2 regions of the Arthrobacter sp. RAF14 genome follow, and region 1 is predicted to be linked to the other one. Evidence: predicted binding sites of a transcription regulator. Region 1 holds the regulator's gene; the other holds the start of a gene.

What was found. The regulator Rex, encoded in region 1, represses fermentation and respiration genes when NADH is low (regulators of the CRP and FNR family bind a similar motif). The targets are predictions, from matches to a motif close to CTTGTGAANNNNTTCACAAG.
Region 2: the regulator Rex is predicted to act here: its motif matches at 1,289-1,308, upstream of AB4Y75_RS05150 (glyceraldehyde-3-phosphate dehydrogenase).

What each region holds. Positions count from the first base shown of each region.
Region 1 is NZ_JBFREG010000001.1:173,467-176,863, reverse strand. Features, by position in the region: gene AB4Y75_RS00875 (GntR family transcriptional regulator) at 66-782, shown strand; gene AB4Y75_RS00870 (HAD family hydrolase) at 788-1,453, opposite strand; gene AB4Y75_RS00865 (redox-sensing transcriptional repressor Rex) at 1,664-2,398, opposite strand; gene AB4Y75_RS00860 (glutaredoxin family protein) at 2,422-2,676, opposite strand; gene AB4Y75_RS00855 (HAD family hydrolase) at 2,741-3,397, shown strand, end outside.
Region 2 is NZ_JBFREG010000001.1:1,090,925-1,094,321, forward strand. Features, by position in the region: gene AB4Y75_RS05140 (YaaA family protein) at 43-807, opposite strand; RNA gene rnpB (RNase P RNA component class A) at 902-1,278, shown strand; gene AB4Y75_RS05150 (glyceraldehyde-3-phosphate dehydrogenase) at 1,481-2,923, shown strand; gene AB4Y75_RS05155 (hypothetical protein) at 3,006-3,197, shown strand; gene AB4Y75_RS05160 (HNH endonuclease family protein) at 3,314-3,397, shown strand, end outside.

The DNA.
Region 1 (3,397 bases):
GACGTCGGCCCGCCGGGGTGTATGGCTGCCGGGTGCGCGGTACGGCCGGGCGATAGGCTGAGCCCGTGACCGGCAGCTCCCCTTCGCAGCGCATTGAAAGCGCCCTCCGGGACTCCATCGCGTCCGGGCGGTACGCGCCCGGAATGAAGCTGCCCGCCGAACGCGAACTCGCCGCCGAGCTGGGCGTGAGCCGGATGACCCTGCGGCAGGCTCTCGAGACGCTCCAGTTCCAGGGGGTCCTCCGCCGCCGCCCCGGCCGAGCCGGCGGCACTTTCGTGGCCGGAGAGGCCCCGGTCCTGGAACTCGGCTCTCCCCAGGGGCTTTTCCAGCAGCTCACCCGGACGGGCGCCGTGGTGGAATCCCGGATCCTGCTCGCGGCCACCTCCACGGCGCCCACCGAGGTCGCCGACGCCCTCCGGATCGGTCCGGAGGATCCCGCCCACCGGCTCCGCAGACTCCGGTTCCTCGACGGTGAGCCGCTCGTGATCGAGGACTCCTGGTTCCCCGCGGAGAGGCTCCCGGGTTTCGCCGTCGAGTCGCTGACCGGCTCCGTGTACGCGCGCCTTGAGACCTTGGGCTGGCAACCGGTCCGGAAGGTCGAGGACCTCATCCCGTCGGTGGCCGCCCCGGAGGAACGGGAGCTGCTGGGCGTCGGGCCGCGGCACCCGGTGCTCCGCATCGAGCGGACCGCCTACCGTTCGGACGGTCTGCCCGTCGAGTACGCGCGGGACACTCACCGGTCGGACGCCCTGCGCCTGCGGGTCACCACCGGCGAGTCCTGAGCCGTTCAGACGGCCAGCGCCGCCAGCTCCCCGAGTGGATGCACGCCCACCGGGGCGGCCGAGGCCAACGGGCCGACCAGAACGCAACTCATGCCCGCGGCCCGGGCGGCGGACACCCCGGCGAGGGAGTCCTCGAACACCACGGTGTCCCCGGCGGCGGCGCCCAGCAGCTCGGCGCCCCGGACGAAACCTTCGGGATCGGGCTTGCCGCGTTCGACGTCGTCGCAGCAGACCGTGGCCGAGATCAGCGGAGCGAGTCCACTGTCCTCCAGCGCGGGTTCCAGGAGCCGCCGCAGCGTTCCGGTCACCACGGCCACTTTGGTTCCCGACGCCACCAGTTCACGGACCAGGGCCACGTGCGCGGCGGGAATCCGTGGTTCGCGGCGGACCTCCCGGAGATAGCCCGCGCAGAGGTGGTCCAGCACGCGGTCGGCACTCTCCTCACTGTCCGCCAGGGCCGCGCAGATGTCGGGGTCGCTGAGACCCACGAACCGCTCGCGGTATTCTTCGAGGCTCAGCTCCACGTCGCACACCTCCCGGGCGGCCTCCGCATAGAGCCGCGCCATGAGGTCCTCGTCGAGTGACAGCGTGCCGTTGAAGTCGAACAGCACGGCCGAGGCCGAGTCCAGGAGCGCGCGGACGGTGTGATGAGCGGAGGAGGTCAGGGGCACGGGATGTTCCTTCGTCGCAGGAGAGCTTCTGAGGGGAACAGTAGAGGCCCGGAACCCTGGAATTTTTGGTCTAGACCAAAGTTTACCGAGTGTTCTCGCGCCCGGCGGACACTCTTCACCGGAACGGCCGTCCCCGCCGGGGCAGAGCAGACAAGCGGGCCGGTCAGGCGGATCGGTCAGGACCGCGCGGCCGGTCAGGGACGCGAAGCGTCAGTCGACCAGCCGCTGGGCGTGATAGGCGAGGATCTGCAATTCGGTGGCCATGTCCACCTTGCGCAGGTTCACACCGTCCGGGACCTGGAGGGTGATGGGCGCGAAACTCAGAATGCTCTTCACCCCGGCCGAGACCACACGGTCGCACATCTCCTGGGCCACATGCGCCGGCAGGGCCAGGACCACCATGTTGGCGCGGGTCTGCGCCAGACCCGTCTCAAGGCCGAGGACGTCGCTGACCCGCAGGAAACCGATCTCCTGGCCCACGATCAGCGGATCGGCGTCGAAGATCGCCACGATCTCGAAGCCGCGCGACTGGAAGCCGCCATACCGGGCCAGGGCTCGGCCCAGGTTGCCGGCGCCCACGATCGCCACTTTCCAGTCCAGCGTGAGTCCCAGCGCCGCGGCGATCTGGCGGTTGAGGTAGTCCACCTCGTAGCCCACGCCGCGGGTGCCGTGCGAACCGATGTAGCTCAGGTCCTTGCGGAGCGTCGCCGAGCTCACGCCGGACGCCTCCGCCAGCGCCTCGGAGGACACCCGTTCCACGCCGTCACCCGTGAGCGAATTGAGGGCACGGAGATACAGCGTCAGACGCGCGACGGCGGCCGGCGGGATCTGCTTCACCCCCGGTTCGGCGGACGGGTAGGCTCCCACCGCGTCCCGCGCGCTCCTCGGCACCACCACGGGAGGCTTCCCCCCGGTCGGCAACGGGCTCAGTTCTTTCTTCTTCATCACTTCGTCATCAACGGCCTCGGTCAGCCCTGCTGCGCATCGCGCAGTTTCCGTTCCAGGCGGGCGGGGTCGATCGTCCAGAAGTCGCGCTGCACGCCGTCGATCATCACCACAGGCACCTCATCGGCGAACCGCTCACGCAGCCCGGCGTCGTCGTCGATCAGCGATTCCTGCCAGGGAACACCCAGCCGGGCGGCCACCTCGGACACGGTCTCACGGGCCGCGGCGCACAGATGACAGTCCTTCTTGGTGATGAGGAGAAGTTCAGGGACCCGCATCCTTCCACCGTAGCGGCATCGGGCCGCCCACGGCACATCAGCGCTGTTGGATAGACTCCTGTTCATGGCCTCCACGCGAACCGAATCCTCCCCCAGCGTTCCCGTGGCCGACCTGCACCGCCATGAAGCCGCCTTCTTCGACGTGGACAACACCCTGATCCGTGGCGCCAGCATCTTCCATGCCGCACGCAAGATGTACGAACGGAAGGTGTTCACACTCCGCGACGCCGCATCCTTCGGATGGCAGCAGCTCAAGTTCGTGGTTCGGGGCGAGAAGCTCTCGGACGTCCACGAGATCCGGGACCGGGGCATGCGGATCGCCGCCGGCATCCGCGCCGAGGACGTCGCCACCCTGGGTGACGAGGTGTTCGAGGAGAGCATCTCCAGCCGGATCTGGCCCGGCACCCGGGCCCTCGCCGAGCAGCACCTGCGCGTGGGCCGGCGGGTCTGGCTCATCACGGCCACCCCGATCGAACTGGCCGAACCCATCGCCTCCCGTCTCGGCCTCACCGGTGCACTGGGCACCCGGGTCGAAGTGGTCGACGGCGTGTACACCGGGCGACTGGTGGGCGACATCCTCCACGGGCCCGCCAAAGCCGACGCGGCCCGCGCCCTGGCCGAGGCAGAAGGCCTGGACCTGGCGGAATGCTGGGCCTACAGCGACTCCCACAACGACATCCCCCTGCTGAGCATGGTGGGCCACCCCGTCGCGATCAACCCC
Region 2 (3,397 bases), 920 kb from region 1:
CCCGCTCCGTGAGGGCGCGGGCCGAGGGCTCAGTCCGAGGTTTCAGTCCGTGAGGATGATGTTCAGGGCGTGCGCCTTGCCCGCCGTGCCGGGCACGAGTTCCGCCCGGTAGAGCTCCGATGCGGCCTTGAGCAGCTGCTCGGGAGTCTGAGGCGCCTTGCCGCGGCGGGTCAGCAGGTGCCGGGCCAGCTCGCCACGGGTGTGCTTGGCGAAGTGGCTGACGACGCTGCGTTTCCCGTCGCGCTCGCGGAACACGTTCACGGCCACGGTCTGCTCCGCAGGCGGGACCCAGGCGGTCGCGTAGGTGCTGGACCGGCAGTCGACCAGGAGTTCGCCGGTGATCCGGGGAGCCAGCGCTTCGGACAGGCGAGGCTTCCAGTAGGAGGCGAGGCGGCCCAGCCCGGCCAGCGCGGTGCCCATGGACAGGCGGTAGGCGGGCACGGCGTCGTCGAACTTGAGGGCGCCCCAGAGCGCCGAGATGATCACGACGGCGTCGTCCGCCTTGCGCTTCTGCGCCGCTGTCAGCGAGGCGTAGCCGAGGGCGTCGTAGAGGACGCCGGAGTAGACGCTGTGCGCCGGGGCGGCGGACTCGTGCCGGAGCCGGGTGTTGCGGGCCACCTCGGCGTGCAGTGAGGCCCCCACCCCGAGAAGCTCCAGTGCGTCCTCATGGGCGCTGACCGTGCCCAGGGCCTCCAGCACCTCGGCCCGGGCGGTGTTCAGCTCCGGGAAGCTCAGGGCGGGGAAATCGACACCGGGCCCCTGGGCGGCCGCGGTCTTTCCTTCGGAAGGAGGGAGGAGGATCAGCACCGTTCGATGGTAGCGAATCGCCGGGTGCCTCTCCGTCCTTCCCCGCGCCGTGTGGCGGGCGGCCGTGCTGTCGCCGGATACAATGAACGCTGGACGGGTTGGCTGGGCGATCGCGTTGACGCTTCGGCGTCACCGAGGAAAGTCCGGGCTCCGCAGAGCAGGGTGGTGGGTAACGCCCACTCGGGGTGACCCGCAGGCCAGTGCCACAGAAAACAGACCGCCACGCGCCTCGGCGCGGGGTAAGGGTGAAACGGCGGTGTAAGAGACCACCAGCTCCCCGGGTGACCGGGGAGGCTAGGTAAACCCCACCTGGAGCAAGGCCAGACAGGATGTGCTTGAGGGCTGCTCGCCCGAGCATCCGGGTAGGCCGCTTGAGGCCACTGGCAACAGTGGTCCTAGATGGATGATCGCTACGCCGCACCTGGCAACGGGTGCGGCTGACAGAACCCGGCTCACAGGCCAACCCGTCCACTCATCTCCGTTTGTGACTGATGTCACCGGAGTCCCGTCCCGGAGGCCGCCTCCGGGACGATAAACTGGATACCGAACGCTGTTGTTCACCCCGCCGGGCCTGCGTTCGCCTAGGCGGTTTTTTCATGCCCTGAACTCCCGGTGGCGAACTGCGCCCGATGACGCGCGCAGTAGTAGAGCGCAGAAAAGAAAGGTTCCTTGAGTGAGTCAGAACTCCGAGTCCTTCGAGCAGTGGATGAGCCGTGAGGCCAAGGCCGAGGCGATGATCCCGATCGTCGGCCGCCTGTACCGCGACAACAATGTGGTGACGAGCATCCACGGGCGCAGCCTGATCAACAAGTCCACCATGCAGATCCTCAAGGCGCACCGCTTCGCCCGCCGGATCAGCCAGCGCGAGCTGACCCTGGAGGACACCCTGCCCCTGGTCGAGGCCATCGACCGCCTCGAGCTTGGCGCGGCGGCCGTTGACCTCGCCCTCCTGAACGAGAAGTACCACGACACCGCCGCAGGGCGTCCGCTGGAGGAGTTCCTCCGCGAGGAGCTCGCCGCCGTCGTCGGCCGTCAGGGCGCCGACGACCGCACCAGCCAGGACGTGGTCCTCTACGGTTTCGGCCGCATCGGCCGCCTGCTGGCCCGGATCCTCGTGGAGAAGCACGGCGGCGGCCAGGGCCTGCGCCTGCGCGCCATCGTGGTCCGCAAGGGCAGCGACAACGACCTCGCGAAGCGCGCGAGCCTGCTCCGCCGCGACTCCGTCCACGGCCCGTTCGAGGGCACCATCCAGGTGGACGAGGAATCCCAGACCATCACGGTCAACGGCATCCGCATCCAGGTCATCTACTCGGACAGCCCGTCCACCGTGGACTACACGGCCTACGGCATCGAGGACGCCCTCGTGGTGGACAACACCGGCCGCTGGCGTGACGCGGAGGGCCTCAGCCAGCACCTGCAGAGCAAGGGCGCGGCCCGCGTGCTGCTCACGGCTCCGGGCAAGGGCGATCTGAAGAACATCGTGCACGGCATCAACCACGGCGTGATCTCGGACGAGGACACGATCGTCTCCGCCGCGAGCTGCACCACCAACGCGATCACCCCGGTCCTGAAGGCCATCAATGACAAGTTCGGCGTGCTGCATGGCCACGTCGAGACGGTGCATTCCTTCACCAATGACCAGAACCTGATCGACAACTTCCACAAGGGTGATCGCCGCGGCCGGTCCGCCGCGCTGAACATGGTCATCACCGAGACCGGTGCGGCCAAGGCCGTCGCCAAGGCCCTGCCGGAGCTGGCGGGCAAGCTGACGGGCAACGCCATCCGCGTCCCCACACCGGATGTGTCCATGGCGATCCTGAACCTCAACCTGGAGAAGGGCACCACCAAGGACGAGGTCAACGAGTACCTCCGCGAGCTGTCCCTGCATTCGGGCCTGCGCAAGCAGATTGACTTCATCGACTCGCCCGAGGTGGTCTCCACGGACTTCGTCGGCTCGCGCCGCACGGGCATCGTGGACGGCCTCGCCACGATCGCCAACGACAAGAACCTGGTCCTCTACGTCTGGTACGACAACGAGTTCGGCTACAGCTGCCAGGTGGTCCGCGTCATGGAGGAGATGGCCGGAGTGAACCCGCCGGCCTTCCCCGCCGCCTGAGCATTTCCGCTTCAAGCTGAGAGGTCACGCCACCCTGGCGTGGCCTCTCGCTTTTAAGGCGCCGCGGGATCAAGATGGCTGCATGGAACACGACACCACCTTGGAACACGCACTCGATATCGCCACCGCCAACAGCAAGGAGGCGCATCGCCTGCTCGATCAGGCGAAGGCCATGCTCGCGAACGGCGACGTCACCCAGGAACGGGTGAACCAGCTCCAGGAACTCGCCGACGCGGCGGACGCAGACCTGGTCAGGGTCCGGAAAGACCAGTAGACCGCCGGCCTGTGTGTGAGGTTTTCCACATCCTCGCCTCAGGTCGCGAATCCTGTCAGTGACCCCTCATAGGCTGGACCGGTGCGGACATCGGTCCGGTCTGGAAGGGGTTGTCTGTGAGCGTGAACTGGGCCGGTTACCGGCGACGACGACGGCGCTCCCGGTCCGCCGCGGCCTTCCTCGCCGCTGTGACGGCGGCG